DNA from 4 places in the Streptomyces sp. NPDC020747 genome. Region 2 is predicted to be linked to each of the others. Evidence: riboswitches for the same ligand, from Rfam matches in the RefSeq annotation. Region 2 holds a riboswitch; each other region holds the start of a gene.

Evidence for each region. Region 2 has a riboswitch for cobalamin ahead of ACH4YP_RS32740 (cobalamin biosynthesis protein). Riboswitches for the same ligand answer to the same signal wherever they lie in the genome.
Region 1: another riboswitch for cobalamin. It lies ahead of metE (5-methyltetrahydropteroyltriglutamate--homocysteine S-methyltransferase); the one in region 2 lies ahead of ACH4YP_RS32740 (cobalamin biosynthesis protein).
Region 3: another riboswitch for cobalamin. It lies ahead of ACH4YP_RS28350 (CbtB-domain containing protein); the one in region 2 lies ahead of ACH4YP_RS32740 (cobalamin biosynthesis protein).
Region 4: another riboswitch for cobalamin. It lies ahead of ACH4YP_RS19580 (prenyltransferase/squalene oxidase repeat-containing protein); the one in region 2 lies ahead of ACH4YP_RS32740 (cobalamin biosynthesis protein).

The regions. Positions count from the first base shown of each region.
Region 1 is NZ_JBIRTJ010000004.1:2,251-9,640, forward strand. Features, by position in the region: gene ACH4YP_RS12815 (methylmalonyl-CoA mutase family protein) at 1-748, shown strand, start outside; gene scpA (methylmalonyl-CoA mutase) at 748-2,934, shown strand; gene meaB (methylmalonyl Co-A mutase-associated GTPase MeaB) at 2,940-3,926, shown strand; cobalamin riboswitch at 4,035-4,259, shown strand; gene metE (5-methyltetrahydropteroyltriglutamate--homocysteine S-methyltransferase) at 4,423-6,744, shown strand; partial or broken gene ACH4YP_RS12835 (DUF4328 domain-containing protein) at 6,875-7,363, opposite strand.
Region 2 is NZ_JBIRTJ010000014.1:72,027-79,416, forward strand. Features, by position in the region: gene ACH4YP_RS32725 (lysozyme) at 1-37, shown strand, start outside; gene ACH4YP_RS32730 (anion permease) at 212-1,453, shown strand; gene ACH4YP_RS32735 (hypothetical protein) at 1,466-1,687, shown strand; cobalamin riboswitch at 1,817-1,953, shown strand; gene ACH4YP_RS32740 (cobalamin biosynthesis protein) at 2,051-3,007, shown strand; gene ACH4YP_RS32745 (cobyric acid synthase) at 3,004-4,536, shown strand; gene cobN (cobaltochelatase subunit CobN) at 4,533-7,390, shown strand, end outside.
Region 3 is NZ_JBIRTJ010000011.1:277,203-284,592, reverse strand. Features, by position in the region: gene ACH4YP_RS28365 (right-handed parallel beta-helix repeat-containing protein) at 1-555, opposite strand, end outside; gene ACH4YP_RS28360 (ferredoxin) at 795-1,187, shown strand; gene ACH4YP_RS28355 (histidine phosphatase family protein) at 1,374-2,006, opposite strand; cobalamin riboswitch at 2,137-2,279, shown strand; gene ACH4YP_RS28350 (CbtB-domain containing protein) at 2,315-2,539, shown strand; gene ACH4YP_RS28345 (CbtA family protein) at 2,569-3,339, shown strand; gene ACH4YP_RS28340 (acyl-CoA dehydrogenase family protein) at 3,511-4,701, shown strand; partial or broken gene ACH4YP_RS28335 (SnoaL-like polyketide cyclase) at 5,311-5,427, shown strand; gene ACH4YP_RS28330 (hypothetical protein) at 5,486-5,815, opposite strand; partial or broken gene ACH4YP_RS28325 (TetR/AcrR family transcriptional regulator) at 6,006-6,149, opposite strand; gene ACH4YP_RS28320 (hypothetical protein) at 6,344-6,568, opposite strand; gene ACH4YP_RS28315 (FAD-binding oxidoreductase) at 6,528-7,025, opposite strand; gene ACH4YP_RS28310 (DsbA family protein) at 7,369-7,390, shown strand, end outside.
Region 4 is NZ_JBIRTJ010000007.1:15,032-22,421, forward strand. Features, by position in the region: gene ACH4YP_RS19570 (aldehyde dehydrogenase) at 1-173, opposite strand, end outside; gene ACH4YP_RS19575 (MBL fold metallo-hydrolase) at 394-1,419, shown strand; cobalamin riboswitch at 1,557-1,720, shown strand; gene ACH4YP_RS19580 (prenyltransferase/squalene oxidase repeat-containing protein) at 1,828-3,078, shown strand; gene ACH4YP_RS19585 (SCO2322 family protein) at 3,075-3,767, shown strand; gene ACH4YP_RS19590 (energy-coupling factor transporter transmembrane component T) at 3,780-4,973, shown strand; gene ACH4YP_RS19595 (ABC transporter ATP-binding protein) at 4,970-6,766, shown strand; gene ACH4YP_RS19600 (ECF transporter S component) at 6,763-7,390, shown strand, end outside.

The DNA of each region.
Region 1 (7,390 bases), on a different contig from region 2:
GCGCCGGATCGCCCGCAACACCTCGACGATCCTGGTCGAGGAGTCGCATCTCGCCCGGGTGATCGACCCGGCGGGCGGCTCCTGGTACGTGGAGCGGCTCACCGACGAACTCGCCCACGCGGGCTGGGAGTTCTTCCAGTCCATCGATCAGGAGGGCGGCCAGGCGGCGGCCCTGCGGTCGGGTCGGGTCGGCGAGGAGCTGGCCGCCACCTGGGCGGCGCGCAGCGCGAAGCTGGCCAAGCGGCGCGAACCCGTCACCGGGGTCAACGAGTTCCCGAACCTCGCCGAGCGGTCGGTGACACGCGAGCCCGCACCCGAGCCCCCGTCCGGCGGACTCCCCCGCGTGCGGCGCGACGAGGCGTACGAGGCCCTGCGCGCCCGCTCCGACGCCCACTTGGCGGTGACCGGCACCCGGCCGCGGATCTTCCTGGCCGCCCTCGGCCCGGCCGCCGCGCACACCGCCCGCCTCACCTTCGCCTCCAACCTGTTCCAGGCGGGCGGCATCGAACCCGTCACCGAGGGCAGGTTCGAGGACAGCGGGGCCACCGAGGCCTGCCTGTGCTCCAGTGACGCGCTGTACGAGGAACAGGCCGCCGAGGTCGCCGCGTCCCTCAAGTCGGCCGGCGCCGCGCAGGTGTTCCTCGCCGGACGTCCCGGGCAGTACTCCGGTGTCGACGCCTACGTCTTCGCGGGCTGTGACGCCGTAGCCGTACTGTCCGCCACCCTCGACCGCATGGGAGTGTCCTGATGAAACCGACGGGACGAATCCCCGACTTCTCCGGGATCGAGCTGGGGGTCCCGACCGCGGACGGCGGCCCCGACGAGTGGCGCGACGCCGTCAAGAAGGCGGCCGGCGGCGACGACCTCCTCTGGGAGACCCCGGAGGGCATCGCGGTCAAGCCCCTCTACACCGGGCAGGACCTGGAGGGCCTGGACTTCCTGGGTACGTACCCGGGCGTGGCCCCGTATCTGCGCGGCCCGTACCCGACGATGTACGTCAACCAGCCCTGGACGATCCGCCAGTACGCCGGCTTCTCCACGGCCGAGGAGTCCAACGCCTTCTACCGGCGCAACCTGGCGGCCGGCCAGAAGGGTCTGTCCGTCGCGTTCGACCTGCCCACGCACCGGGGTTACGACAGCGACCACCCGCGGGTGACCGGTGACGTCGGCATGGCGGGTGTCGCCATCGACTCCATCTACGACATGCGGCAGTTGTTCGACGGGATCCCGCTGGACAAGATGACCGTGTCGATGACGATGAACGGCGCCGTGCTGCCGGTGCTGGCGCTCTACATCGTCGCCGCGGAGGAACAGGGCGTACCGCCCGAGAAGTTGGCCGGGACCATCCAGAACGACATCCTCAAGGAGTTCATGGTCCGCAACACCTATATCTATCCGCCGAAGCCGTCGATGCGGATCATCTCCGACATCTTCTCCTTCACCTCGCAGCGGATGCCGCGCTACAACTCCATCTCCATCTCCGGCTATCACATCCAGGAGGCGGGCGCGACGGCCGACCTGGAGCTGGCGTACACGTTGGCCGACGGAGTCGAGTACATCCGGGCGGGACGGGACGCGGGGATGGACGTGGACGCGTTCGCGCCCCGGCTCTCGTTCTTCTGGGCGATCGGCATGAACTTCTTCATGGAGATCGCGAAGATGCGGGCCGCGCGGCTGCTGTGGGCCAAGCTGGTCAAGCAGTTCGACCCGCAGAACGCCAAGTCCCTGTCCCTGCGCACCCATTCGCAGACCTCGGGCTGGTCGCTGACCGCGCAGGACGTGTTCAACAACGTGACGCGTACGTGCGTGGAGGCGATGGCGGCCACCCAGGGCCACACCCAGTCGCTGCACACCAACGCCCTGGACGAGGCGCTCGCCCTGCCCACCGACTTCTCCGCCCGCATCGCCCGCAACACCCAGTTGCTGATCCAGCAGGAGTCCGGCACGACCCGGGTGATCGACCCGTGGGGCGGCAGCGCGTACATCGAGAAGCTGACGTACGACCTCGCGCGCCGGGCCTGGCAGCACATCGAGGAGGTCGAGGCGGCGGGCGGTATGGCCAAGGCCATCGACGCGGGCATCCCCAAGCTGCGCATCGAGGAGGCCGCGGCCCGTACCCAGGCCCGTATCGACTCCGGGCGCCAGCCGGTGATCGGCGTGAACAAGTACCGCGTCGAGACCGACGAGCAGATCGACGTCCTCAAGGTCGACAACTCCTCCGTACGGACCCAGCAGATCGAGAAGCTGCGGCGGCTGCGCGCGGAGCGCGACGAGCGGGCCTGCCAGGACTCGCTGGACGCGCTGACCCGGGCGGCGGGCGGTGAGGGCAACCTGCTGGAGCTGGCCGTGAACGCGGCCCGCGCGAAGGCCACGGTCGGCGAGATCTCCGACGCCCTGGAGAAGGTGTACGGGCGGCACTCGAGCCAGATCCGTACGATCTCCGGTGTGTACCGCACCGAAGCCGGCGAGTCCCCGTCCGTCGAGCGCACCCGCACGCTGGTGAACGCCTTCGAGGAGGCCGAGGGCCGCCGCCCGCGCATCCTGGTCGCCAAAATGGGCCAGGACGGCCACGACCGCGGCCAGAAGGTGATCGCGACCGCCTTCGCCGACCTCGGCTTCGATGTCGATGTCGGCCCGCTGTTCCAGACGCCGGGCGAGGTGGCCCGCCAGGCCGTCGAGGCGGACGTGCACATCGTCGGGGTGTCCTCGCTGGCCGCCGGGCACCTGACCCTCGTACCGGCGCTCAGGGAGTCGCTCGCGGAGGAGGGGCGCGAGGACATCATGGTCGTGGTCGGCGGGGTGATTCCGCCGCAGGACGTGCCCACGCTGATCGAGATGGGCGCGGCGGCCGTCTTCCCGCCCGGGACGGTGATCCCGGACGCGGCGTACGACCTGGTCGAGCGCCTGGCCACCGACCTCGGCCACGAACTCTGAGCCCCATGGCGATCGACCTCGACACCTATGTGAAGGGCGTGCTCGACGGGAAGCGGGCGCTGGTGGCGCGGGCCATCACACTCGTCGAGTCGACGAGGCCCCAACACCGGGCGATGGCGCAGGAGTTGCTGACCGAGCTGCTGCCGCACAGCGGGAAGGCGCGGCGGATCGGCATCAGCGGTGTGCCGGGCGTGGGCAAGTCGACGTTCATCGACGCGTTCGGGACGCTGCTCACCTCGCTCGGGTACCGGGTCGCGGTGCTCGCCGTCGACCCGTCGTCGACCCGGACGGGCGGGTCCATCCTGGGCGACAAGACGCGTATGGAACGCCTGGCAGTCGATCCGGCGGCCTTCATCCGGCCCTCCCCCACCGCGGGCACGCTCGGCGGAGTCGCGAAGGCGACCCGGGAGTCGATCGTGGTGATGGAGGCGGCCGGTTACGACGTCGTACTCGTGGAGACGGTCGGCGTCGGCCAGTCCGAGACCGCGGTCGCGAACATGGTCGACTCCTTCCTGCTCCTCACCCTCGCCCGCACCGGGGACCAGTTGCAGGGCATCAAGAAGGGTGTCCTGGAGCTGGCCGACGTGATCGCCGTCAACAAGGCGGACGGGCCGCACGAGCGCGATGCCCGGGGCGCGGCAAGGGAGTTGGCGGGCGCGCTGCGGCTGATGCATCCCGCCGACGCCGCCTGGACGCCACCGGTGCTGAGTTGCAGCGCCCGTGAGTCGACCGGCCTGGACACGGTCTGGGAGCGCCTCGAACAGCACCGTACGCTCCTCGACTCCGCGGGCCGCCTCGCCGCCAAACGCCGTGACCAGCAGGTCGACTGGACCTGGACGATGGTGCGCGACGAGCTTCTGGGCCGACTGCACGCCGACCCTGCCGTACGCGCCCTCGCGCCGGACCTCGAACGGCAGGTACGAGAGGGCGAGTTGACGGCGACACTGGCGGCCGAACGAATCCTGAGGGCATTCGGACCCCGGCCGGACTGAGCCGCCTCAGGGGCGCGGGGCTGTACCGATTTGCGGCTCCGCCGCGGGGCGCGATCAGCCGCCACCGGCCGGCATCTAAAAAATCGACGCGTCCGACCCCCAACCCTTAGGCTGGCCCGCGTAGCTGGTTCGCCCCGTCCGCCAGGCGGGATGCGTCGCAAGAGGGAACCCGGTGGGAATCCGGGACTGCCCCGCAGCGGTGAGCGGGAACGACCGCCGTCATACGCACTGGGCCCCATGAAGCGGGGCTTGGGAAGCGACGGCCAGTAGGTGTCCTCCGTACGGAGGGTGTGCCCGCGAGTCCGAAGACCTGCCAACTGCCCGCGCGCAAACCACTTGTGCGCGGACACCCCGGTGACCTCGTGGGCAGGTCGGCGTACATGTCCGGCGGACGATCGCGCCTTGCCGCGCGAGATGCTTCCGCCGGGTTCGTCACCCCCTTCGCGCTCACGTCCGTCCCGGGATCTCAGGGAGACATCTCGCGAAGGAGAGTTCCGTGACATCGAAGTCCGCAGCCGCGGCGGCACGGGCCACCGTGTACGGCTACCCCCGTCAGGGCAGGGGCCGGGAACTGAAGAAGGCGATCGAGGGGTACTGGAAGGTCCGCGTCGACGCCGACGCCCTCCGGGCCACCGCCGCCGAACTGCGCCGCGCCAACTGGCGGCAGCTGGCCGAGGCCGGCATCCACGAAGTGCCCACCGGCGACTTCTCGTACTACGACCATGTCCTGGACACCAGCGTCATGGTCGGCGCGATCCCCGCCCGCCACCGCGCCGCGGTCGAGGCCGACGCGCTCGACGGCTACTTCGCGATGGCCCGCGGCACCCAGGACGTGGCGCCGCTGGAGATGACGAAGTGGTTCGACACCAACTACCACTATCTGGTCCCGGAGTTGGGCCCGGACACCGTCTTCACGGCCGACTCCGCCAAGCAGGTCGCCGAGCTCCGCGAAGCCCTCGCGCTCGGCCTCACCGCCCGGCCGGTCCTCGTCGGCCCCGTCACCTATCTCCTGCTCGCCAAGCCCGCACCCGGTGTGGCCGCCGACTTCGACCCGCTGACCCTGCTCGACCGGCTGCTGCCCGTGTACGCCGAGGTCCTCTCCGACCTGCGGGCGGCGGGCGCGGAGTGGGTGCAGCTCGACGAACCGGCCCTGGTCCAGGACCGTACGCCCGCCGAACTCAACGCCGCCACCCGCGCCTACCGCGATCTCGGCGCGCTCACCGACCGTCCGAAGCTGCTGGTCGCCTCCTACTTCGACCGGCTCGGCGACGCGCTGCCGGTGCTGGCCAAGGCGCCGGTGGAGGGCCTCGCCCTCGACTTCACCGAGGCGGCAGCCGCCAACCTCGACGCGCTCGCCGCCGTGGGCGGACTGCCCGGCAAGCGCCTGATCGCGGGCGTGGTCAACGGCCGCAACATCTGGGTCAACGACCTGTCGGCGTCGCTCGCCACGCTCGGCACCCTGCTCGGGCTGGCCGACCGGGTCGACGTGGCCGCGTCCTGCTCACTGCTCCACGTGCCGCTCGACGCCACCGCCGAACGGGACATCGAGCCGCAGATCCTGCGCTGGCTCGCCTTCGCCCGGCAGAAGACGGCCGAGACCGTCACCCTCGCCAAGGGTCTCGCCCAGGGCACGGGTTCGATCACCGGCGAACTCGCCGCCAACCGGGCCGCCCTGGCCTCCCGCGCGAACTCGCCCATCACCCGCGACCCCGCTGTGCGCGCGCGGGTCGGTGCGGTCACGGACGCCGACGCCCGCCGCTCCCAGCCGTACGGCGAACGCACCGCCGCCCAGCGCGCCCACCTCGGCCTGCCGCTGCTGCCGACCACCACCATCGGCTCCTTCCCGCAGACCGCCGAACTGCGCGTCGCCCGCGCCGACCTGCGCGCCCGGCGCATCGACACGGCCGGCTACGAGGAGCGCATCAGGGCCGAGATCCAGGAGGTGATCTCGTTCCAGGAGAAGGCCGGCCTGGACGTCCTCGTGCACGGCGAGGCCGAACGCAACGACATGGTCCAGTACTTCGCCGAGCAGCTGACGGGGTACCTCGCCACGCAGCACGGCTGGGTCCAGTCCTACGGCACCCGTTACGTCCGTCCGCCGATCCTGGCCGGCGACATCTCCCGCCCCGAGCCGATGACCGTGCGCTGGACGACGTACGCCCAGTCGCTGACCCAACGCCCCGTCAAGGGCATGCTCACGGGGCCGGTCACCATGCTCGCCTGGTCCTTCGTCCGGGACGACCAGCCCCTCGGCGACACCGCCCGGCAGGTCGCCCTCGCCCTGCGCGACGAGGTCAACGACCTTGAGACGGCCGGGACTTCGGTCATCCAGGTCGACGAACCCGCGCTGCGCGAGACCCTGCCGCTGCGGGCCGCCGACCGCCCCGGCTATCTGGCGTGGGCCACCGAGGCGTTCCGGCTCACCACCGCCGGTGTCCGACCGGACACCCAGATCCACACCCACATGTGCTACGCCGAGTTCGGCGACATCGTCCAGGCCATCGACGACCTCGACGCGGACGTCATCAGCCTGGAGGCGGCCCGCTCCCACATGCAGGTCGCCCGCGAACTGGCCGCGCACGGCTATCCGCGCGAGGCCGGACCCGGCGTCTACGACATCCACTCCCCGCGCGTGCCGAGCACGGACGAGGCAGCCGCCCTGCTGCGCAAGGGACTTGAGGCCATCCCGGCCGAACGGCTCTGGGTCAACCCCGACTGCGGCCTGAAGACCCGCGGCTGGCCCGAGACCCGGGCGTCCCTGGACAACCTGGTCGCGGCAGCGCAGGCGGTCCGCGCCGAACTGCCCACCGCTGACTGACCCGACCGACCTGACCGACCTGACCGATCCGGCCGTCCGGCCGGGGACACTGTGTCCCCGGCCGGACGGCCGGGTCCGCGGGCCAGGACAGCCGGGCGTCGCCGTGCCGCGAAGGCTCGTCCATGCCCGGCTGCTGCGCCGCGCTGAGCGCGCGGACCACGAACACGCACGCCACGGCCGCGCCCACGACGGCCGCGTCGGCCGCCAGCAGCAGGTGTACGTCCGTGTAGGCACGCACGATGACCTCGTCCGTGGAGTCCGCGTACATCAGCCCCACCCCGCCCAGCATCCCTGCCGGCCACAGACCCCACCACCAGTTCACGGCGCGGGGAAGCCGTGCCCCAGGGGCGCTCGCCCGGTGGACGTCCGCGACGATCCCGCGGGGTATCCACAGGTTCAGGACGGGCACGATCCAGCCCGCGTAGACCCACGGCGAGGCGTAACGCGGCCGTTGTCGCGACAGAACGCGCGCGTTGTCCCGCACGCGCCACAGCCAGGCCAGGAACGCGATCGCGCAGAGCACCGTGGCGCCATCACCCAGGGAACTGACGAGGTGGTAGCCGTTCTCCAGAAAGGTCAGCGGGCGGCGACGGCGATACGAGCCGAGCCCCGGACCGGAGTCAGCGCAGGCCGGGCCATCTGATCG
Region 2 (7,390 bases):
CCTGAATCAGCTCAGGGCGTTCGCGAGGGGACGGTAGAGGTAGCGGACCACTGAATTCCGCCTCTGTTCGAGGGCTCCCGCCGCCACTCCGACACAAGCGGAATGCCGGCACCTTCATCGGGCCACCCTGTCGCCCTCCCCAGTTCATCTTCCGTTCATCCAGGTTGCCTACGGTCCCTGTGCCACTGACGTCCAAGAGAAGCCTGGGTAAATGGAACACATCACGCTCCTCCTCGGAATCGTGATCGTTACCGCTCTCGTGTTCGATTTCACGAACGGTTTCCACGACACAGCCAACGCGATGGCGACGACCATCTCGACCGGTGCCCTGAAGCCCAAGACGGCGGTGGCCATGTCCGCCGTGCTGAACCTCGTCGGTGCGTTCCTCTCCGTGGAGGTCGCCAAGACGATCTCCGGCGGCATCATCAACGAAGAGGGCATCCGCACCGAAGTGATCTTCGCGGCGCTCGTCGGCGCCATCCTGTGGAATCTGCTGACCTGGCTCCTGGGTCTGCCCTCCAGTTCCTCCCACGCACTGTTCGGCGGCCTGATCGGCGCCGCGGTCATGTCGGCCGGCTGGTCGTCGGTGAACGGTTCGACCGTCGTCACCAAGGTCCTGCTCCCCGCGATCGCCGCGCCGCTGGTGGCCGGACTCGCCGCAACGCTGGCCACCCGGCTGACGTACCGCATCAGCAGCAAGGCCGGCGAGCAGGCGACCTCCAAGGGCTACCGCGCGGGTCAGATCACCTCCGCGGGCCTGGTCTCGCTGGCCCACGGCACGAACGACGCGCAGAAGACCATGGGCATCATCACGCTCGCCCTGGTCACCGGCGGTGTGATCGTGCCCGGGTCGAACCCTCCCCTGTGGGTCATCGTCTCGGCCGGTATCGCCATCGCGCTCGGCACCTACCTGGGCGGCTGGCGCATCATCCGCACCATGGGCAAGGGCCTCACCGACCTCGCGCCGCCGCAGGGCTTCGCCGCCCAGACCAGTGCCGCGACGGTCATCCTGGCCTCCTCGCACCTCGGCTTCTCGCTCTCCACCACCCAGTCCTGCTCCGGCGCCGTGATGGGTTCGGGCCTCGGCCGCAAGGGCGGTGTCGTCCGCTGGTCGACCGCGACCCGGATGTTCGTCGCCTGGGGCCTCACGCTGCCCGCCGCCGGACTGGTCGGCGCGGGCGCCGAGTTCCTCACCAAGCAGGGCACCTGGGGCATCGTCCTCACCGGCGCGCTGCTGGTCGCGGGCTCGGCGGTCATCTGGGTCCTCTCCCGCCGCCAGCCGGTCACCCGCGACAACGTGAACGACGTCGAAGGCGAGCCCGCGGGCGTCGTGACCACCGCCATCGCCGCCGTCACCCCGCCGCCCGCGGGCACGGTCGCCCCGGCGGAGGACCTCAAGACCACCATCCCGGGCCCGGACGCCACCGAGCCCGCCCGCCCGGCCACGGTGTAAGGAACCCACAGAATGAAGATCGACTGGGCAGCCCTCGGCTCCGTCTTCGGAGTCAGCCTCATCGTCACCGTCGCCCTCGTGGGCCTCTTCACCCTCGGCATCGTCGGCCTCTCCAAGCGCGAGTCGGCCTCCGCCCAGGGCGGCACCGCGACCCTCGCGGTCACGGGCGCGTACGCCTGCTTCGCCGCGTGCGCAGCGGCTGTGACGTACGGCATCTATCTGATCGTCGCCTGACGCGCACGGCACCTCCGTCCCGTACGACTCCGCCCCGTCGCCCCCCGGTCGGCGGGGCGGAGTCGTGTCCGTGTGTGGGCCTCAGCACACTCTCCCGTCGCAGGTCAACAGCAAGTTGACGGGTGTTCGTGGGCGTGGTGGACTGCCGGAGCCATGTACGGCGGCAGGAGAGGAAGCCGGTGCGAATCCGGCGCGGTCCCGCCACTGTTACCGGGGATTCGACACCCCGGGAGCCAGGAACTCTCGCCGTCTGTCTCGTCGAACCAGGGCGTGGACACCCTGAGTGAGGACAAATCGCCATGCGCGGCTGCCCAAGTGCCTTTCCAGCGACGGTTGTGCCCGACCTGACGGTCGGCTGAACCGATGCGTGCCGATCGCGTCTTCGCGTACGGCGCCGCCGCCGGCCTTCTCGGTGACCTGCTGCTCGGCGATCCACGCCGGGGGCATCCGGTCGCCGCGTTCGGACGTGCCGCGGGTGCCGTGGAGCGGGTGTTGTGGCGGGACCACCGGGGGTGGGGCGCGCTGCACACCGCCGTGTGTGTGGGTGGCGCTGTATCCCTCGCCGCCCTGGCCGACCGTTCCGTACGGACCTCTCGCATCGCGTCCGTCGCGTTGACAGCCGCCGCCACCTGGTCCGTCGTCGGCGGTACGTCGCTCGGCCGGGAGGCCCGGGCCATCGGCGGGGCGCTCGCCGCCGGGGACGTCGAGGTGGCCCGGGAGCGGCTGCCGCACCTGTGCGGGCGGGATCCGCAGGCTCTGGACGCCGACGGGATCGCCCGGGCCGTCGTCGAGTCCGTCGCCGAGAACACCTCCGACGCCGTCGTGGGCGCCCTCGTGTGGGGTGCCGCGGCCGGTGTGCCGGGGCTGGTCGCGTTCCGTGCCGTGAACACGCTCGACGCGATGGTCGGGCACAGGTCGGCCAAGTACCGGCGGTACGGGTGGGCTTCCGCGCGGCTCGACGACGTCGCGGGGTGGCCGGGGGCTCGGCTCACCGCCGTCCTCGCGGCCGTCGCGGGAAGCGATCCGCGCGGGGCCGTACGCGCCTGGCGTGCCGACGCCGTCAAGCATCCGAGCCCCAACGCCGGGCCCGTGGAGGCCTCGTTCGCGGGGGCGCTCGGCGTGCGGCTGGGCGGGACGCTCTCGTACGCCGGAAGGGTCGAACACCGGCCCGTACTCAATGGTGGTGGCCGGGCCGTGGAGGTCGGGGACATCGAGCGGGCCGTACGGCTCTCGCGGCGCGTGGGTCTGCTCGCGCTCGGCGTGAGTGTCGCCGGGCGGCTCCTCGTCAGCGGCCTTCGCGCGAAGGGGCGTACGTCATGAGCCGGGGAACGAGCGGGGGAACGGGTGGCGGGCTGCTCGTCGCCGGTACCACCTCCGACGCGGGCAAGAGCGTCGTCACCGCCGGGATCTGCCGGTGGCTGGTGCGGCGCGGCGTCAAGGTCGCGCCCTTCAAGGCGCAGAACATGTCGCTCAACTCGTTCGTCACGCGGGAGGGCGCCGAGATCGGGCGGGCGCAGGCCATGCAGGCGCAGGCCGCTCGTGTGGAGCCCACCGCGCTCATGAATCCCGTGCTGCTCAAGCCCGGCAGCGACCGGAGCAGTCAGGTCGTCCTCATGGGTAAACCCGTCGGTGAGATGAGCGCCCGCGGCTATCACGGCGGGCGGCAGGAAAAGCTCCTCGGGACCGTGCTGGAGTGCCTCGCCGAGTTGCGGGGCACGTATGACGCGGTGATCTGTGAGGGGGCGGGCAGTCCCGCCGAGATCAATCTGCGGCGGACTGACATCGTGAACATGGGCATCGCGCGCAACGCGCGACTGCCCGTGCTCGTCGTCGGCGACATCGACCGCGGGGGCGTCTTCGCCTCCTTCTTCGGGACCGTGGCGCTGCTCTCGCCCGAGGACCAGGCGTTCGTCGCCGGGTTCCTCGTCAACAAGTTCCGCGGGGACGTGTCCCTGCTGGAGCCCGGCCTCGACATGCTCCAGAACCTCACCGGACGTCGTACGTACGGCGTCCTGCCCTTCCAGCACGGTCTCGGCATCGACGAGGAGGACGGGATGGCGGTCTCGCTGAGAGGCTCGGTCCGGGAGTCGGCTGTCTCCTCCCCCGTCGGCGAGGACATCCTGCGGGTGGCCGTCTGCGCGATTCCGCTGATGTCCAACTTCACGGACGTGGACGCGCTGGCCGCCGAACCGGGCGTCGTGGTGCGGTTCGTGGACCGGGCGGAGGAACTCGTCGACGCGGACCTCGTCGTGGTGCCCGGCACCCGCGGCACGGTCAGGGCCCTGGAGTGGCTGCGGGAGCGCGGCCTCGCGGACGCCCTCGCCAGAAGGGCCGCTCAGGGGCGTCCCGTCCTCGGCATCTGCGGTGGCTTCCAGATCCTCGGCGAGCACATCGAGGACGAGGTCGAGTCGCGCGCGGGCCAGGTGGACGGGCTCGGACTCCTTCCCGTGCGCGTGCGGTTCGCGCGGGAGAAGACCCTCACCCGGCCCGTCGGCGAGGCACTCGGCGAGCATGTCGAGGGGTACGAGATCCACCACGGGGTCGCCCAGGTCACGGGCGGGGAACCCTTCTTGGACGGCTGCCGGGTTGGCGAGGTCTGGGGGACCCACTGGCACGGCTCGCTGGAGTCGGACGGCTTCCGCCGGGCCTTCCTTCGCGAGGTGGCGGCCGCCGCGGGGCGCCGCTTCGTACCGGCCGCCGACACGTCGTTCGGGTCGCTGCGCGAGGAGCAGCTGGACCGGCTCGGCGATCTGATCGAGGAACACGCGGACACGGACGCGCTGTGGCGGCTCATCGAGTCCGGCGCGCCGACAGGACTGCCTTTCATTCCACCGGGAGCGCCCGCATGAGCACAGTGTTGTTGTTGTCGACCGCCGACACGGATCTGCTGGCGGCACGCGCCGCCGGCGCCGCGTACCGGATCGGCAATCCGACCCGCGTGGATGTCGCGGAGGAGCTTCCCGCGCTGGTCCGGGGCGCGGACGTCGCGGTCGTACGGCTGCTGGGCGGCAAGCGTGCCTGGGAGGAGGGGCTCGCCGCGCTCAGGGCGTCCGGCATTCCGACCGTGCTGCTCGGCGGGGAGTCCGTCCCCGACGCGGAGTTGATGGCCGAGTCGTCCGTGCCCGCCGGGGTCGTGGCGGAGGCGCTTCGCTATCTGGTCGAGGGCGGTCCGGAGAACCTGGCCGAGCTGGCCCGCTTCCTGTCCGACACCGTGCTGCTGACGGGCGAGGGCTTCGAAGAGCCGCGGAAGATGCCCGAGTTCGGGATCCACGGCGAGCGCGCGCACGTCGAGGGCCGTCCGACCGTGGGTGTGCTCTTCTACCGGGCGCACCAACTGAGCGGCAACACCGGTTTCGTGGACACCCTGTGCGACGCGATCGAGGCCCGGGGCGCCAACGCCCTTGCCGTGTACTGCGGTTCGCTGCGCGACGCCGACGCGGGCCTGTACGAGCTCCTCGGCAAGTCCGACGCGCTGGTGGCCACGGTCCTCGCCGCCGGTGGCACGCACGCCTCGCAGGCGTCCGCGGGCGGCGACGAGGAGGCCTGGGACATCGGCGCGCTCGCCGACCTCAACGTCCCTGTCCTGCAAGGGCTCTGCCTCACCTCGTCGCGGGCAGCCTGGGCCGGGTCGGACGCCGCCCTCTCCCCCATGGACGCGGCGATGCAGGTCGCGATCCCGGAGTTCGACGGACGCCTCATCACGGTCCCGTTCTCGTTCAAGGAAGAGGGTCCCGACGGCGTTCCGGTGTACGTCGCCGACCCCGAGCGGGCCGCGCGGGTCGCCGGAATCGCCGTGCGCCACGCCCGGTTGAAGCACAAGCCGAACGCGGAGAAGAAGCTCGCGCTCGTCTTCACCGCCTATCCGACCAAGCACTCCCGCGTCGGCAACGCGGTCGGTCTCGACACCCCCGCCTCGGCGGTACGGGTGCTCGACGCGCTGCGGGACGCCGGGTACGCCCTGACCGAATACCCGGACAACGGCGACGAGTTGATCCACCGGCTCATCGCGGCCGGCGGCCACGACGTCGAGTGGCTGACCGAGGAGCAGCTCGCCTCGGCCCCCGCGCGCGTGCCGCTGGCCGACTACCGGGCGTGGTTCGACAAGCTCGACCCCGACCTGCGCAGCGGGATGCTGGAGGCGTGGGGCGAGCCGCCGGGCAACCTGTACGTGGACGGCGACGACATCGTGCTGGCCTCCCTCCAGTTCGGGAACGTCGTCGTGATGATCCAGCCGCCGCGCGGTTTCGGCGAGAACCCGATCGCGATCTACCACGACCCGGACATGCCGCCGTCGCACCACTACATGGCCGCCTACCGCTGGCTGGACAACAGCTTCGGCGCCGACGCCGTGGTGCACATGGGCAAGCACGGCACGATGGAATGGCTGCCGGGCAAGGGACTTGGGCTGAGCGGTGGCTGCGCACCGGACGCCGTCCTCGGTGAACTCCCCCTCGTCTACCCCTTCATCGTCAACGACCCCGGCGAGGGCACTCAGGCCAAGCGCCGCGGCCACGCCACGGTCGTCGACCACCTGGTGCCGCCGATGGCGCGCGCGGACACGTACGGCGATCTGGCGAAGCTGGAGCAACTCCTCGACGAGTACGCGCTCGTGTCCGACCTGGACCCGACGAAGGCCCCGGCCGTGCGGGCCCAGATCTGGACGCTGGTCAAGGCGGCCGAGCTGCACCACGACCTGCATGTGGACGACCAGCCGGACGACGACGCCTTCGACTCGTTCGTCATGCACATCGACGGCTATCTGTGCGAGATCAAGGACGTGCAGATCCGCGACGGCCTGCACATTCTCGGCGGCGGCCCGGAGGCCGAACCGCGTGTGAACCTCGTACTGGCCGTGCTGCGGGCCTCTCAGGTGTGGGGCGGGACAGCGAACGCGCTGCCGGGGCTGCGGGCCTGCCTCGCCGAGCACTTCGGCCTGGTCGAGAAGGAGTTGCTGCACGAGCCCGGCACCCCGGTGAAGGTGCCGGTCGAGCTGACCGACCTGGTGGCGGGTCCTGCCCGGACGGCGGCCGACGCGATCGACCTCCTTGAGCAGCTGTGCCGCCGGTTCGCGGAGGGCATGGAGGAGCGCGCCTGGGCCGTAGCGACCGTGCCCGCTCTCGTGCGCGAGGTTCTCGGCGGCACCGAACTCCCCGACGCCGTAGCCGTGTTGGAGTTCGCGTGCCGTGAGGTGGTGCCGCGTCTGGCCCGTACGACGGACGAGATCGACCACATCCTCCTTGCCCTGAACGGCGGTTACGTCCCGGCGGGCCCCTCGGGTTCACCGACCCGCGGACTCGTGAACGTCCTGCCGACCGGCCGCAACTTCTACTCGGTCGACCCCAAGGCGATCCCGTCCAGGCTGAGTTGGGAGGTCGGGCAGTCGCTCGCCGACTCGCTCGTGCAGCGGTACCTCCAGGACACCGGCGACTACCCGAAGTCCGTCGGTCTGACGGTCTGGGGCACCTCCGCGATGCGCACCCAGGGCGACGACATCGCGGAGATCCTGGCGCTGCTCGGCTGCCGGCCGGTGTGGGACGACGCCTCGCGGCGCGTCACCGGCTTCGAGGTCGTCGGCCTGGAGGAACTGGGCCGGCCGCGCATCGACGTCACGGTCCGCATCTCCGGTTTCTTCCGGGACGCCTTCCCGCACGTGATCGGGCTGATCGACGACGCGGTACGCGCGGTGGCCGACCTGGACGAGCC
Region 3 (7,390 bases), on a different contig from region 2:
GCGGTTGCCGTAACTGTCCAGGTTCAGGATCTGGTTGCCCGCGGAGGCGCCCTGGAGCTGGAAGCCGGACTCGTAGTTGTCGTGGGTGGTCAGGCGGGAGAACACGTTGTTGCTGCAGCCGTCGCAGTAGTAGCCGTACGGACCGTTGACGATCTCCAGACCGGAGACCTTCCAGTACGAGGCCTCCTGGTGGACTGCCCCGCGCTCGGCGCGCGGGATGCTGCCGCCGACCGGTGTGTGGCTGGCCGGCAGCTGCTCGCCGTCGATGACGACGCGCTCGCCCTGGTAGGCGCCGAGGGAGATCGGCTGCGACGCCGTGCCCGAGGTGGTGATCGTGATGTTGTCGGTCAGGGCGTAAGTACCGCCCCGTACGAGGATGGTGTCGCCCGCCTTCGCCCTGTCGACGGCTTTCTGGACGGTCCGCAGCGGTTGGTCGAGGGTGCCGGCGGCGGCGTCGTTCCCGTTGACGGCCACGACGATGGTCGACGCCGCGGCTGCCGGGGTCGGTAGCACCGTCGTCGCCAACACGGCACCCAGTGCTGTCCCGGTGAGCATGTCCGCGATGCGCACGAGGCCTCCTTGTCTGCCGATCCGAAGGTTGTCGCGGGTCAGTGGTCGCCCACACCGGGTTGGTTGCCGGGGTGTGCGCACCCGCCACGAACGGATCGATATACCGAACGTGGTTCGGTAAACCGGTCAGAACGTAGAGTCTGGCCGTGAGCACGTCAATAACTTCGACACGCTCAGCCACTTCTGGCTCCGCGGCCCGGTGTGAAGGCGGGTTTGGCGTGGCGATGTCCGGCTACCCGAACCGCGTGTCATTGACAGAGCAGCAGGAACTCGTTCGTTTCCTCGAGGACCGGTTCGCCTGTGCGCAGGCATGTAGCGAGTGCGCACGGGTCTGCGCCCTGCGCGCGAGCCTCGCCGAACTCGACGGCCCCGACGATCAGCAGGAGTTGAGGCGCAAGGGCATCCTCTGCGCGGAGGTCTGCGACGCGACCTGCCGCGCCCTCGCCGAGCAGACCACGCAGGCCGAGGCCGGGATGCGCGCCCAGGTGGAGTGGTGCCGTGCCGTCTGCCTGGAGACCGCCCATGCCTTCGACCGGAGCCCCGGCGCCGAGAAGGGCGCCGAGACCTGCCGCGACTGCGCGCGTGCCTGCACGGAGTTTCTCGCCGTCCTGAGGTGAGGTTCCGTGCAGCGAGGCCCCGTGCGGTGCGGTGACGTACGGAGGTGACGTGTCCGGCGGAGGTGACGTTTCCGGTCGGGTGTCGGGTGTCGGGTGTCGGGTGCCGGGTGCAGTGTTGCGGGGGAGGGCGCCACGCCCCGAGGTGCCGTGTCGCGAGGGGCCGTTCAGTTGGGCGCCCGCCTGACCTCACTCCCTGGGCTCTCCGAGCGCCCGTCCGACCCGTACGTTCCAACGCCCGGCCCGCCCGCTGAACTCCGTCGCGGCCAACGGCGGCACGTCGACGCGCCAGAACGCCGACTCCGGGGCCCCGAGTGCCCGCACCACCCCGGCCCGTACGATCTCCGGCTCGACGACGGCGATGATCCGGACGGAGCCTGGTCCTGAACCCTCGGCCGAGCCTGAGCCCGAAGCCCCGGAACTCGGATCCGCCACCGTCTCCAGCCACTTCGCCACGCGCTCGCACAGCCCGGCCACCGACTCGCCGCCGTGCGGTGCGGACGACGGGTCCGCCAGCCAGCGCCCCACGGCTTCCGGTTCGTCGGTGCTCACCTCGGCGAGGGTCGCCCCGCGCCAGCGGCCCACGTCCAGACCGGCCAGGTCGGGCTCGGTGACGGCGAGGGCGTCGAGCCCGAGGGCCGCCGCCGTCTCCCGGCAGCGAACGGTGGGTGAGACCAGGACCCGGTCGGCGGCCGGCAGCGAGCCCGCGGCCGCCCCGGCGAGCCGCAGCCCGGCCGGGTCGACGGGGCATCCGTCTTCGAAACGCGCCTCCCGCAACGCCGCGCTCATCACTGGTGAGATCAACATCACTCGGCTGGTCATCGGCCCGCCCTCGCGTTCCACACGTGCTCAACACCCCTGCCCGTACCGGGAATTGGGGTCGTGACCAGGGCACCGGCGCACCCCCGGCATTCCGTGCGCCCTTGGCCGCGACTCCGCTTCGCGGTACCTTCTCGTCGATATTGACGACGGTACGACGGAAGCCGGTGGGAATCCGGCACGGTCGCGCCACTGTAAGCCCCGCGCAACCGCCTCCCAGCAGGGGAGGCGGAGGTCGAGCAAGTCAGACCCGTGGCCGTCGTCCTGTGCACCACCGAGATGGGACGCGAGTTCCCCCAGGAGGTCCTGCCATGGCGCAGTCCGCCGTCGCCCAGCCGACCGTAACCACCCCCGACGTACCCGCAAAGCTGCCGATCGGCGCGATCGCCCCCTGGGCGGTCTTCCTCGGCATCCTGATGCTGGTGCTCCTCTACTTCGTCGGCGCCGAACAGGGCGCCACCTCCCTGGTCTCCGGCGAAGGCGTGCACGAGTGGGTGCACGACGCCCGCCACCTGCTCGGCTTCCCCTGCCACTGACGGCGACAAAGAACCGACAGGACAACTCGATGAACTCCGTCACCGTCAGAAATCTCCTGGTGCGCGGCATGCTCGCGGGTCTTGCCGCGGGCGTGCTCGCCCTGGTCGTCGCCTACTTCCTGGGCGAACCCCGGGTGGACCAGGCCATCGCGTTCGAGGAGGCCCACGCCCACGAACACGGCGGCGAGGAACTCGTCTCCCGTGCCATGCAGTCCACCGGTGGTCTGTCCACCGGCGTCCTCGTCTACGGGGTCGCGTTCGGCGGCATAGCCGCCCTCGCGTACTGCTTCGCCCTCGGCAGGATCGGCCGCTTCGGGCCGCGAGCCAGCGCCCTGCTGCTGGCCGCCGCCGGTCTGGTCGCGGTCTACCTGGTGCCGTTCCTCAAGTACCCGGCGAACCCGCCCGCCGTCGGCGACCCCGACACCCTCAACCAGCGCACCGCGCTGTTCCTCCTGATGATCGTGCTCAGCGTGCTGCTGGCCGTCGCCGCGGTGATCCTCGGCAAACGCCTCGCACCGCGCCTGGGCAACTGGAACGCCACCCTCGCGGCGGGCGCGTCCTTCGTCCTGGCCGTCGGCCTGGCGTACGCGTTCCTGCCGTCCTTCAACGAGGCGCCGGCGGGCTTCCCGGCCACCCTGCTGTGGCAGTACCGACTGGCGACCCTGGCCATCCAGGTGACCCTGTGGACCGCGTACGGCCTGGTCTTCGGGCTGCTCGCGGAGCGCGTGCTGGCTCCCGAACCGGCCGTGGCCGAGGGCGAGAAGGCGGCCGAAGGGCGGGCAACTCCGGTCGCGCACTGACCCGTTCACACACCGAAGGGCCCCTGGAGCACATCCTGGGGCCCTTCGGTGTGTGCGTGCGTGGCAGTCGCGTACGTCGTCGGCATTCCCAATTTCTGGAACACGTTCTACGGTGTGCGCCGTCAGGTCCGGGTGGCCGAACGAGCGGGCCAGTGGGAGCCAGGAGGCGCCGTGCATCTCGAATACACGCCGGAGCAGGAGCGGTTGCGCACCGAACTGCGTTCCTACTTCGCCGAGTTGGTCCCCGACGACGTGTACGCCCGCTACGGCGATCCGGCGGCGCAGAAGCGCTTCTACCGCGAGACCATCCGACGGCTCGGTTCCGACGGCTGGCTCGGCGTGGGCTGGCCGAAGGAGTACGGCGGGCGCGGTCTGACCCCGATGGAACAGTTCATCTTCTTCGACGAGGCCGCGCAGGCCGGCGTACCGCTGCCGCTGATGGCTCTCAACACGGTCGGGCCGACGATCATGCAGTTCGGCACCGACGAGCAGAAGGGGTACTTCCTGCCGAAGATCCTCTCCGGCGAGCTCGACTTCGCGATCGGCTACAGCGAACCCGACGCGGGCACGGACCTGGCCGCCCTGAAGACCAAGGCGGTGCGGGAGGGCGACGAGGACACCGGCCATTACACGGTCGACGGCCAGAAGATCTGGACGACCAACGGCGACACCGCCGACTGGGTCTGGCTCGCCGTCCGCACCGACCCCGACGCCCCGCCGCACAAGGGCATCACCATGCTCCTCGTGCCGACGTCCGACCCCGGCTACTCCTGCACGATCATCAACACCCTCGCCTCGCACGACACCACAGCGAGCTACTACGAGAACATCCGCGTACCCGCGTCCCGCCGCGTCGGCCAGGAGAACAAGGGCTGGCGGCTGATCACCAACCAGCTCAACCACGAGCGGGTCACCCTCGCCGCACACGGCACCATGGCCATCCGCGCCCTGCACGACGTCCAGCGCTGGGCCATGGAGACCAAGCTCGCCGACGGCCGCCGGGTCGTCGACCTCCCCTGGGTGCGCCGCCGCCTCGCCCAGACCCACACGAAGCTCGACGCGATGAAACTCCTCAACTGGCAGATGGTGAACGCCGTCCAGGAGGGCACACTCACCCCGCAGGACGCCTCCGCCGTCAAGGTGTACGGCTCCGAGGCCCGCCGGGACGCCTACGCCTGGCTCATGGAGGTCGTCGCCATCGCCGGTGTCCTCAAGGAGGGCTCCGCGGGCGCCGTACTCCACGGCGAACTGGAACGCGGCTACCGCTCAGCCGTGATCTTCACCTTCGGCGGCGGCAACAACGAGATCCAGCGGGAGATCATCTCGTGGATCGGTCTGGGGATGCCGAGGGTGCGGCGCTAGATCCAGCCGTTCGTCGAACTAGCAGGTGCATGGCCGAGGCGGAACAGCCCGCGTGTGTCGAGACGGGCCCGCCCCACTCCTCGTCCCAGTGTCCGAAGGCCGCGCGGAGCGCAGACGCCGCTGCGGTATTGCTCCAGCCGGCCGCGCCTCAGGGGGTCGAAGCGGTCGCGCGTACTCCGGAGAAGGCCTCCACACGTGTTCCGTCGAGTCGGCAGACGTGGTCGGTGCCGACGAAAGGGTGCCGAGCGGTGTGCATGCGGTGTCCTGGACGCTGACGGCGGAGAAGTGTCGACTTCCTGGCGGGTGGTGAGGTACGGGGCGGCGGGATGGCGGCTGCGGGCGGCCACACCCGGTACGACGGACCAAAGGCCGAGCGGGGTTCTGGAGGTCGGCGACGACCTGGGCGCCTGCGGGAGCGTTGCCGCAAGCAGGGACCGCCGGTCCATGGACAGACTCTCCTCTCCCGCCCCTGCGGAGATGCTTTTACGGTCGGTACTGCCGACGGTTCACCGGCCCGCAGGAGCGAAGCTCTTCAACGATCAAGCGTCGCCCATGTCGTTGCCGGCTGTCCGTGCATCCGGTTGGACCACGAGGACCTACGACGCGACCGACCGCGGCGCCGCGGTGATGGACATCTTCCGGTTCGAGAAGGGCAAGATCGTCGAGCACTGGGACGTCATCCAGGCCATCCCCGAGACGTCCGCCAACGACAACACCATGTTCTGAGCAGCCGCTGTCCTGTTGACCAGTGACCTCGCGACTCGCACCGGATCGCGGGAGTTGGTCACAGGCCGTACATGGTGCGAAAGAACTGGTCGATCTCCCGGCGGCCGGGGGCCGGTTGGGACAGCGTCTCGGCGCCGGGGGCGCGCAGTCCGTCGAGGAGTACGCCGACGCAGCGGTCGGTCAGGTCCGCCGTGGGGCCGTCGTCCTCGGCATCGGGCAGGCGTGGGGGGATCGAGTTGAGCATCAGTACGACGTCGTAGGCGGTCACGTCCTCGCGCATGGCTCCCGCGCGCTGGGTCCGGGCCACCAGGTCTTCCAGGGCGGTCAGGAGCTGGGCGCGAATGCCGGCCAGTTCGGGGCTCGGTTCCTTGGCGCGGCCCCGGGACACGGGGGAAGAGCTGGCTGCTGCGCAGCCGCACCATGTGGCGCACCACCCGGGCGAAGGCGGCCCACGTGGCCGGTTGTTCGGCCAGGGCGTGTTGTACCTCGGCCACACTCTCCTGCATCACCTTGATCGCGACGTGCTCCACCAGGGTGGTCTTGTTCGGGAAGTGCCGGTAGATCGTGCCCATGCCCAGCCCGGAGCGCCGGGCGACCTCCGCGATCGACGCCTGGTAACCGAGGTCGGCGAAGACGTCCTGGGCGACCTGGAGGATCTGCTCGACGTTCTGACGGGCGTCGGCGCGCAGCGGACGCTCATCGGGGGGTGTGGACGGGCTCATGGGACTCCGATGTTGGCCACCCTGCGAATCGACGGCTCCTACTTGAAGGACGTTGACCTCGTCGAGGTCCTGATGGAGGGGCGCCAGGAGTCGTGGCGGGTCTTGTCGTCGAGGTCCTGGTGTAGCAGTGCGAGGGCGGCCTTGGGGCCGGGGTGTCGGGGGTCTTGAGGTGGTCCGCTGGACCATGGCCACCGCTAGTTCCGCGAGACCAGATTGGCCACGGGGTGGCCGAGGGCGGCGAGGGGCTCGATCACCTTGTCCGCCGTTTCCGGGTCCCCGCTGTACACCGGGACGAGGACCAGCACCGGCCGGCCGTGCGCCTCCTTGGGCAGAGCCGGCAGCGGGGGCGCGTCGGTGATGGCGATCAGCAGCCCGAGTTCACGGGGGGGCGTCCGCCATGTGGCCGGGGATCTTCGCAAGGATCGAGGCGGCCTGGTCCCGGGGGAAGATGATCTGCCCGCTGACGACGTCGGGGCCCAGCGGGTGGGCCTGGAACTCGAACGAGGTGACGACTCCGAAGTTGCCGCCACCACCGCGCAGCGCCCAGAACAGTTCGGGGTTCTCCTTCTCGTCCGCGCGGACCCTGCGACCGTCGACGGTGACCATCTCGCAGGCCAGCGGATTGTCGACGGTCGCTCCGAAGCGGCGCATGAGGTGTCCGATGCCACCTCCGAGAGTGAGTCCGGCGACGCCGGTGGTGGTGACCGTCCCGGCCGGCACCACGAGACCGTGCTGCTGTGTGGCGGCGTCCAGTTCCCCGAGCAGTACACCGGGCTGTGCCCGCACGACACGCGTCTTGGGGTCGACACTGATCGCACGCATGCCGGAAAGGTCTACGACCAGGGCTCCGCCGGGCATCGCCAAGCCGTCCGACATGTGGCCGCCACCCCGCACGGCGACCGGGATGTCGCGCGCGGATGCGGAAGACGGCGCCACGGAAGTCGGCCGGGAAGTCGACGTGCGGGTTCGAGGTATGGGCCGTGCTCATACATGCCTCCAGGCTGGATCGCTTCAGCTAACCGGAAATTCAATTTCCGGTTACGGGATGAGGCTGACGCAGCTTTGGATGATCTTCGCCTTCGGTGTCGAGCTTCGCCTGCGCCCCGGGTCGGCGCCGACCGTTCACCCCGGTGGAGGTGTTCCACGCGGTGCTGCCGGAGACGACCGAACGCGGCGACGGCGCCGCCTGATGGGCACCGGCTACTCGGCCATCCAGCCGATGCCCAGCGCCAGCGGCCTCG
Region 4 (7,390 bases), on a different contig from region 2:
AACGCGGTCCGCGCGACCGCGACGGCCCGGTCGACGTCCGCCCGCGAGGCGTGCGGCACCCGGCCGATGACCTCCTCGGTGTGCGGGGAGATCACCTCGATCACGTCCTGGCCGAGGGGAGCGGCCAGCTCCCCGCCGATGAACAGCTGTCCGTGTTCCACGAGCTCGGTCATGGCCGACTGCCTCTCCGGAGGACATTTCTGACGGTGCATCAGACTGACGGTTCATCAGACATGACGACATGGAACTGATACCAGTTCTAGTTGGAGGAGTCCACGGACCTCACACCACTTCACCGCCCCGTGATCCATCACACCGACCTGATGAGTGACTTGGGCTCCCATTGGAACTGGTTCTAGTTATAGTGGCCGGGAGTCGGCGACAGGGGAACCCATGGCACAGGTGACCGATCACGGCGGGGGCGTACGGTCCCTCCAGGTTCCCATCCCGGACAATCCCCTCGGAACGACGCTCGTGTACGTCGTGGACACCGACCGCGGGCCGGTGCTGATCGACACGGGCTGGGACGATCCGGCGTCCTGGGACGCGCTCGTCGAGGGGCTCGTGGCGTGCGGGACGTCCGTCGCGGAGATCCACGGAGTGGTGATCACCCATCACCACCCGGACCACCACGGCCTGTCGGGCAAGGTGCGGGAGGCGTCCGGCGCCTGGCTCGCGATGCACGCCGCCGACATCTCGATCGTGCGGCGCACACGCGAGACGAAGCCCGGGCGCTGGTTCACGTACATGGCCGACAAGTTGACCGCCTCGGGTGCACCCGAGGAGCACGTGGCGCCGATGCGCACCGCCCGCTCCCGGATGTTCCCCGGCGCCTCCCCCGCGCTCCCCGACCGCGAGATCGTCCCCGGCGAACTCCTCGACCTCGCCGGCCGCCGCCTCCGCGCGATCTGGACGCCGGGCCACACCCCCGGCCATGTCTGCCTCCACCTGGAGGAGGCCCATCCGGCCCAACTCCCGGGCCACGGACGCCTGTTCTCGGGGGACCACCTCCTGCCGAGGATCACCCCGCACATCGGCCTGTACGAGGACCCGAACGACGAGACCGTCGCCGACCCGCTCGGCGACTACCTCGACTCCCTGGAGCGGATCGGCCGCCTCGAACCGGCCGAGGTCCTCCCGGCCCACCTGCACTCCTTCACCGACGCGCCGTCCCGCGTAAGGGAGTTGCTGGACCACCACGAGTCCCGCCTCACCGACCTCCGCTCCCTCCTCGTCACCCCGCTCACCTCGTGGCAGCTCGCCGTCCGCATGGAGTGGAACCGCCCGTGGGACGACATCCCCTACGGATCGAGGAACATCGCCGTCTCGGAGGCGGAGGCCCACCTGCGCCGCCTGGTGAAACTGGGCCACGCGGAGGCGGTACCGGGGAGCGATCCGGTGACGTACGTGGCCGTTTGAGCCCGCCCTCCCCGGACGCCGGGGCAGGTCCGGTGACTCGAAGCGGTCAGACCTGACGACTCGAAGTGGTCGGCCCGGTGAATCGAGGTGGTCGGCCCCGGCGCGGAGCCGGTCCAGCCGTCCGGCCCCACGGGCGGACCTCAGGGTCTTGCTACGGGTCGGTACAGTGAGCGGGTCGTCATCACACTCGTACAGGGGGAAGCCGGTGCAAATCCGGCGCTGACCCGCAACCGTGTGCCGCCCGGTCGATCATTCGGTCTGGGGCGGTGAGCCGGACTGCCCCGTACGGAAGTGACCGGCTCGCGTCACCGGGACCGCCGGTGACCGGCACCGTCGAGGCATACGGAGCCGAGCCGCCCGGGGTTCTGGGCTGCCCGTCTCCTTGACAGGGAAAGGCACCCGCCGATCATGTTTGTCCGCCGCAGCGCAGCGGTACTGGCCGCCACCGCCGTGATCGGTACGGCGTCCGCGCCCGCCGCCCTCGCCGACGAGTCGCCCGGCGCGACCCCGTCCCAGGCGTTCCCCTCCGCCCTGTACGGCAGCACCGACCCCACCTATGACGGCGTCTGGCGGCAGTCGCTCGCGCTGCTCGCCCAGGACAGCGTGGATGTGAAGCCCGCGAAGAAGTCCGTCGACTGGCTCGTCGGCCAGCAGTGCGAGAGCGGTGCCTTCGCGGCGTACCGCCCCGACCCGAGCGCGAAGTGCGACGCCAAGACCAAGGTCGACACGAACAGCACCGCCGCCGCGTTGCAGGCCCTGGAGGCCCTCGACGCGAGCGACGCCGTGACGGGCGCGGCCGTGAAGTGGCTGAAGTCCGTGCAGAACAAGGACGGCGGCTGGGGCTACTTCCCCGGCACACCCAGCGACAGCAACTCGACGTCCGTCGTCATCGGGGCCCTGGACGCCGGGGACACCGACCCGAAGGACGTGCCCTCCAAGGACGACCGGACGCCGTACGACGCCCTGCTCGGCCTCTCCGTCCCCTGCGACGAGACCGGCGGTGGCGCCTTCGCCTTCCAGCCGGACAAGAAGGGCGAGCTCGCGGCGAACCCGGACGCCACGGCGGCGGGCGTGCTGGGTGCCCTCGGTGAGGGGCTGTCCCCGGAGCCCGAGGACGACGGCGGTTCCTCGAAGAATGCCAAGTGCGTGGGCGGCCATCCCTTCACGGTCGAGGACGCGGCGGCCAACGGTGCCCTGTACCTCGCGGGCGCGGTCGCCAAGAACGGCTACCTGAAATCCTCCCTCCCCGGCGCCGAGGACCAGCCGGACCACGGCAACACCGCCGACGCGGTCGTCGCGCTCGCCGCCGCCGGTCGCACGGCCGACACCGAGAAGCCGCTGGCCTGGCTGGAGAAGAACTCCGGTACCTGGGCGGCGAAGAGCGGCCCGGCGGCGTACGCGCAGCTGATCTTCGCGGCGAACGCCACCGGTACGGACCCGCGCGCCTTCGGCGGCGCCGACCTCGTGAAGCAGCTCGGCGCGACCGGCCCCGCGGCGTCGTCCTCCGCCCCGGCCGAGGACAAGAGCGACAAGGACGACGCCTCGGACGAGGGGGACGACGGCGGGGTCAGCCTCTGGTGGATCATCGGGGTCGGCCTGGTCGGCGGCATCGGCATCGGTTTCCTCCTCAGCGGCCGTAACAAGAAGCAGCAGCCGTGACCTGCCGCCGCCTGGTTCTGCCGGTCCTTTGTCTCCTGCTCGCCGTCCTCGGCACGGCGGGGCAGGCCCAGGCGGTCGGCTACCGCTACTGGTCCTTCTGGGACCGGAATTCCACCGCCGATACGGCCGATACGTGGGTGTACGCGACCCAGGGACCGTCGACCGCGCACCCCTCCGACGGTGACGTCCAGGGCTTCCGTTTCTCGGTGAGCGAGGACTCGAAGGACTCGGCGAAGCCTCGCGGGACGGCCGACTTCGCGACGATCTGCGCGAAGACGCCCGCGCGGGAGGGCTCCAAGCGGGTCGGCCTCGTCCTCGACTTCGGCACGGCCACGGACGCCCCGTCCGGCTCGACACCGCCCCGCCCCCGCACGGCCTGCGCCCGCGTCGACGAGGACGCCACGACCGCGGACGCCCTCGCAGCCGTCGCCAAGCCCCTCCGCTACGGCACGAACGCCCTGCTGTGCGCCATCGCGGGCTACCCGAGCACGGGTTGCGGAGAGCCGGTATCGGGCGACCGCCCGAAGGCTTCGGCGTCGCCCGGCGAGCAGACGAAGAGCGAGTCCGACGACGGCAACGGGGACGGGAACGAGGACGGCGGCCCGTCGCTGGGCCTGCTGGCCGGGATCGCCGCGGTGGCGGCCCTGGGCGCGGCAGCCGTGTGGCAAGCACGCCGCCGCCGCGGCTGACGGGCCCTTGCAATGACCGCCACCAACGACGACAAGCCTCAGACCACCACTGTGCCCACGACACCGGGCGCCCTGGCCAGAAAAGTTCAACACCAACTCACCGCCCCCCAGGCAACCAGAACCAACGCAATCCACCCCGGCGCCTGGTGGCTCTGGGCCCTGGGCCTGGGAACAGCCGCATCCCGCACCACGAACCCCCTCCTCCTGGCCCTCCTGATCGGCGTAGCCGGCTACGTCGTGGCGGCCCGCCGAACAGAGGCCCCCTGGGCCCGCTCCTACGGCGCGTTCGTGAAGCTCGCCCTCGCCGTCCTGGTCATCCGCCTCGCCTTCGCAGTCGTCCTCGGCTCCCCCATCCCCGGCACCCACACCCTCCTCACCCTCCCCGAACTCCCCCTCCCAGACTGGGCGGAGGGCATCCGCATCGGCGGCCGAGTCACCGCGGAAGGCCTGGTCTTCGCTCTCTACGACGGCCTGAAACTCGCCACGCTCCTCATCTGCGTAGGCGCGGCGAACGCCCTCGCGAACCCGGCCCGCCTCCTCAAATCCCTCCCAGGAGCCTTGTACGAAGCGGGAGTTGCCGTAGTGGTGGCCCTCACCTTCGCGCCGAACCTGATCGCGGACGTCCAGCGCCTGCGCGCCGCCCGGCGCCTCCGCGGACGTCCGGACAAGGGTCTGCGCGGCCTGCTCCAGGTCGGACTCCCGGTCCTGGAGGGCGCGTTGGAGCGTTCCGTCTCCCTGGCGGCGGCGATGGACGCCCGCGGCTACGGCCGCACGGCGGACGTACCCCGAACCGTCCGCCGCACCACCGCCGTACTCACCCTCGGCGGCCTGGTCGGGGTCTGCGCCGGAACGTACGGCCTGCTCACGGCGGAAGGCGGCGGCTACGGCCTGCCCGTACTGCTCGCCGGACTCGCCGCGGCCCTCGCCGGCCTGTGGCTCGGCGGTCGCCGCTCGCTGCGCACCCGCTACCGGCCGGACGCGTGGGGCGTACGCGCGTGGCTGGTCGCCGCGTCCGGCGCGGCGGTCGCGACGCTGCTGATCCTCTACGCCTCCTGCACCCCCGCCAACTACGCGGCCCTGCACCCCGGTGTCGTCCCGCTGACGGCACCGGCACTCCCCCTGTGGCCCGCGGCAGCGATCCTGCTCGGCCTGCTCCCCGCCTTCGTCACCCCCGCCCCCGAGAACACCCGCAAGGAACCCTCATGATCCGCTTCGAGAATGTCTCCGTGACATACGACGGAGCGGCAGGGCCGACCGTCCAGGGCATCGAACTCACTGTCCCCGAAGGTGAGTTGATGCTGCTGGTCGGACCGTCCGGCGTCGGCAAGTCGACGCTGCTCGGCGCGGTGAACGGACTGGTCCCGCACTTCACGGGCGGCACCCTGCGCGGCCGAGTGACGGTGGCGGGCCGCGACACACGAACCCACAAACCGCGCGAACTCGCGGACGTGGTCGGCACGGTGGGCCAGGACCCGCTGTCGCACTTCGTGACGGACACGGTCGAGGACGAACTCGCCTACGGAATGGAGTCGTTGGGCCTCGCCCCCGACGTGATGCGCCGCCGCGTGGAGGAGACGCTCGACCTGCTCGGCCTCGCCGACCTGCGCGACCGTCCCATCTCCACGCTCTCCGGCGGCCAGCAGCAGCGCGTCGCGATCGGCTCGGTCCTCACCCCGCACCCCAGGGTCCTGGTCCTCGACGAACCGACCTCGGCCCTCGACCCGGCCGCCGCGGAGGAGGTACTCGCCGTCCTCCAGCGCCTCGTCCACGACCTCGGCACGACGGTCCTCATGGCCGAGCACCGCCTGGAACGCGTCATCCAGTACGCCGACCAGGTCGCCCTCCTCCCCACCCCCGGCGCCCCTCTCGTGCTGGGCACACCGTCCGAGGTCATGGCCGTCTCCCCGGTGTACCCGCCGGTGGTGGCACTGGGCAGGCTCGCCGGTTGGTCACCCCTGCCGCTGACGGTCCGGGACGCCCGCCGACGGGCGGGCGCACTCCGGGAACGGCTGGAGAACACCACGTACGAACCGGCGAACACGGCGGGCACGACGAGCACGACGAGCACGGCCACCCCGGACGCGAACACCACTGCACCCCAGCTCCCAACAGAAGCCACCCCGGCGCCCGCCCAACGCCCCCGCCCCCGCCTCTTCCGCAAGCGCACCCCCGAGCCCACGCCCTCAACCGAAGCTCCACCCTCAACCCCAACTCCCCATCCCACAACGCTGGTTGAGAACCTCTCCGTCCGCCGCGGCCGTACCGAGGTGCTCCACTCCGTCACGCTCAGCGTCGGCCCCGGCGAGACCGTCGCTCTCATGGGCCGCAACGGCGCCGGCAAGTCGACGCTGCTCTCCGCGCTCGTAGGCCTGGTCGCACCGGCGTCGGGATCTGTGCGGGTGGGCGGCGTCGAGCCGCATCGCACGGCGCCCCGTGAACTCATCCGCCACGTCGGCCTCGTACCGCAGGAGCCCCGCGACCTGCTGTACGCCGACACGGTGGCCGGGGAGTGCACGGCCGCGGACTCCGACGCGGGGGCGGAACCGGGCACCTGCCGGACCCTGGTGTCCGAGCTGCTCCCGGGCATCGCGGACGACACGCATCCGCGGGACCTCTCGGAGGGCCAGCGGCTCGCGCTCGCCCTGGCGGTCGTACTGACGGCCCGTCCGCCCCTGCTCCTGCTCGACGAGCCGACCCGCGGCCTCGACTACGCGGCGAAGTCCCGCCTGGTCACCGTCCTGCGGGGGCTGGCGGCCGAGGGCCACGCCATCGTGCTGGCCACCCACGACGTCGAGCTGGCCGCCGAGCTCTCCCACCGGGTCGTCATCCTCGCGGACGGCGAACCCGTCGCGGACGGCCCGACGGCCGAGGTCGTCGTGGCCTCCCCGTCCTTCGCTCCGCAGGTCACCAAGATCCTCGCCCCGCAGAAATGGCTGACGGTCCCGCAGGTACGGGAGGCGCTCCGCGCGACCGAAGGGGAGAGTGAGCCGGGCTCATGAACGAGAAGTCGCACCCCCGCCCCGAACCTCACCCTCGCCCCGAACCCCACCTCCGCCCCGAACCTCGCCCCCTCCCTCGCCCCCTCCCCCAACGCCAAGCCCGCCCCATCCGCCTGGGCCTCCGATCCCTCGCCGCCCTCCTCCTCGTCAGCCTCGTCGGTCTGGCCGCGCTCACCTGGCCGTTCTTCAGTGGGCCCACGTCACAGGTGAGTGCCCACTCCAAGGACGCGCCCTGGCTGTTCGCGGGGCTGCTGGTGCTGTTGGTCGGGGTCGTCGGGGCGGCGATCTCCGAGTCGGGGCTCGGCCCCAAGGCCGTGGCCATGCTCGGCGTGCTCGCCGCGACGGGGGCCGCGCTGCGGCCGATCGGAGCCGGAACCGCCGGTATCGAGCCGATGTTCTTCCTGATGGTGCTGAGCGGGAGGGTCCTAGGACCGGGCTTCGGGTTCGTGCTCGGGGCGGTCACGATGTTCGCGTCGGCGCTGCTCACGGGCGGGGTCGGGCCGTGGATGCCGTTCCAGATGCTGTCCATGGGCTGGTTCACGATGGGCGCGGGCCTGCTGCCGGGCCCGGACCGGCTGCGCGGCCGGGGTGAGCTGTCGATGCTCGCCCTGTACGGGTTCGTCG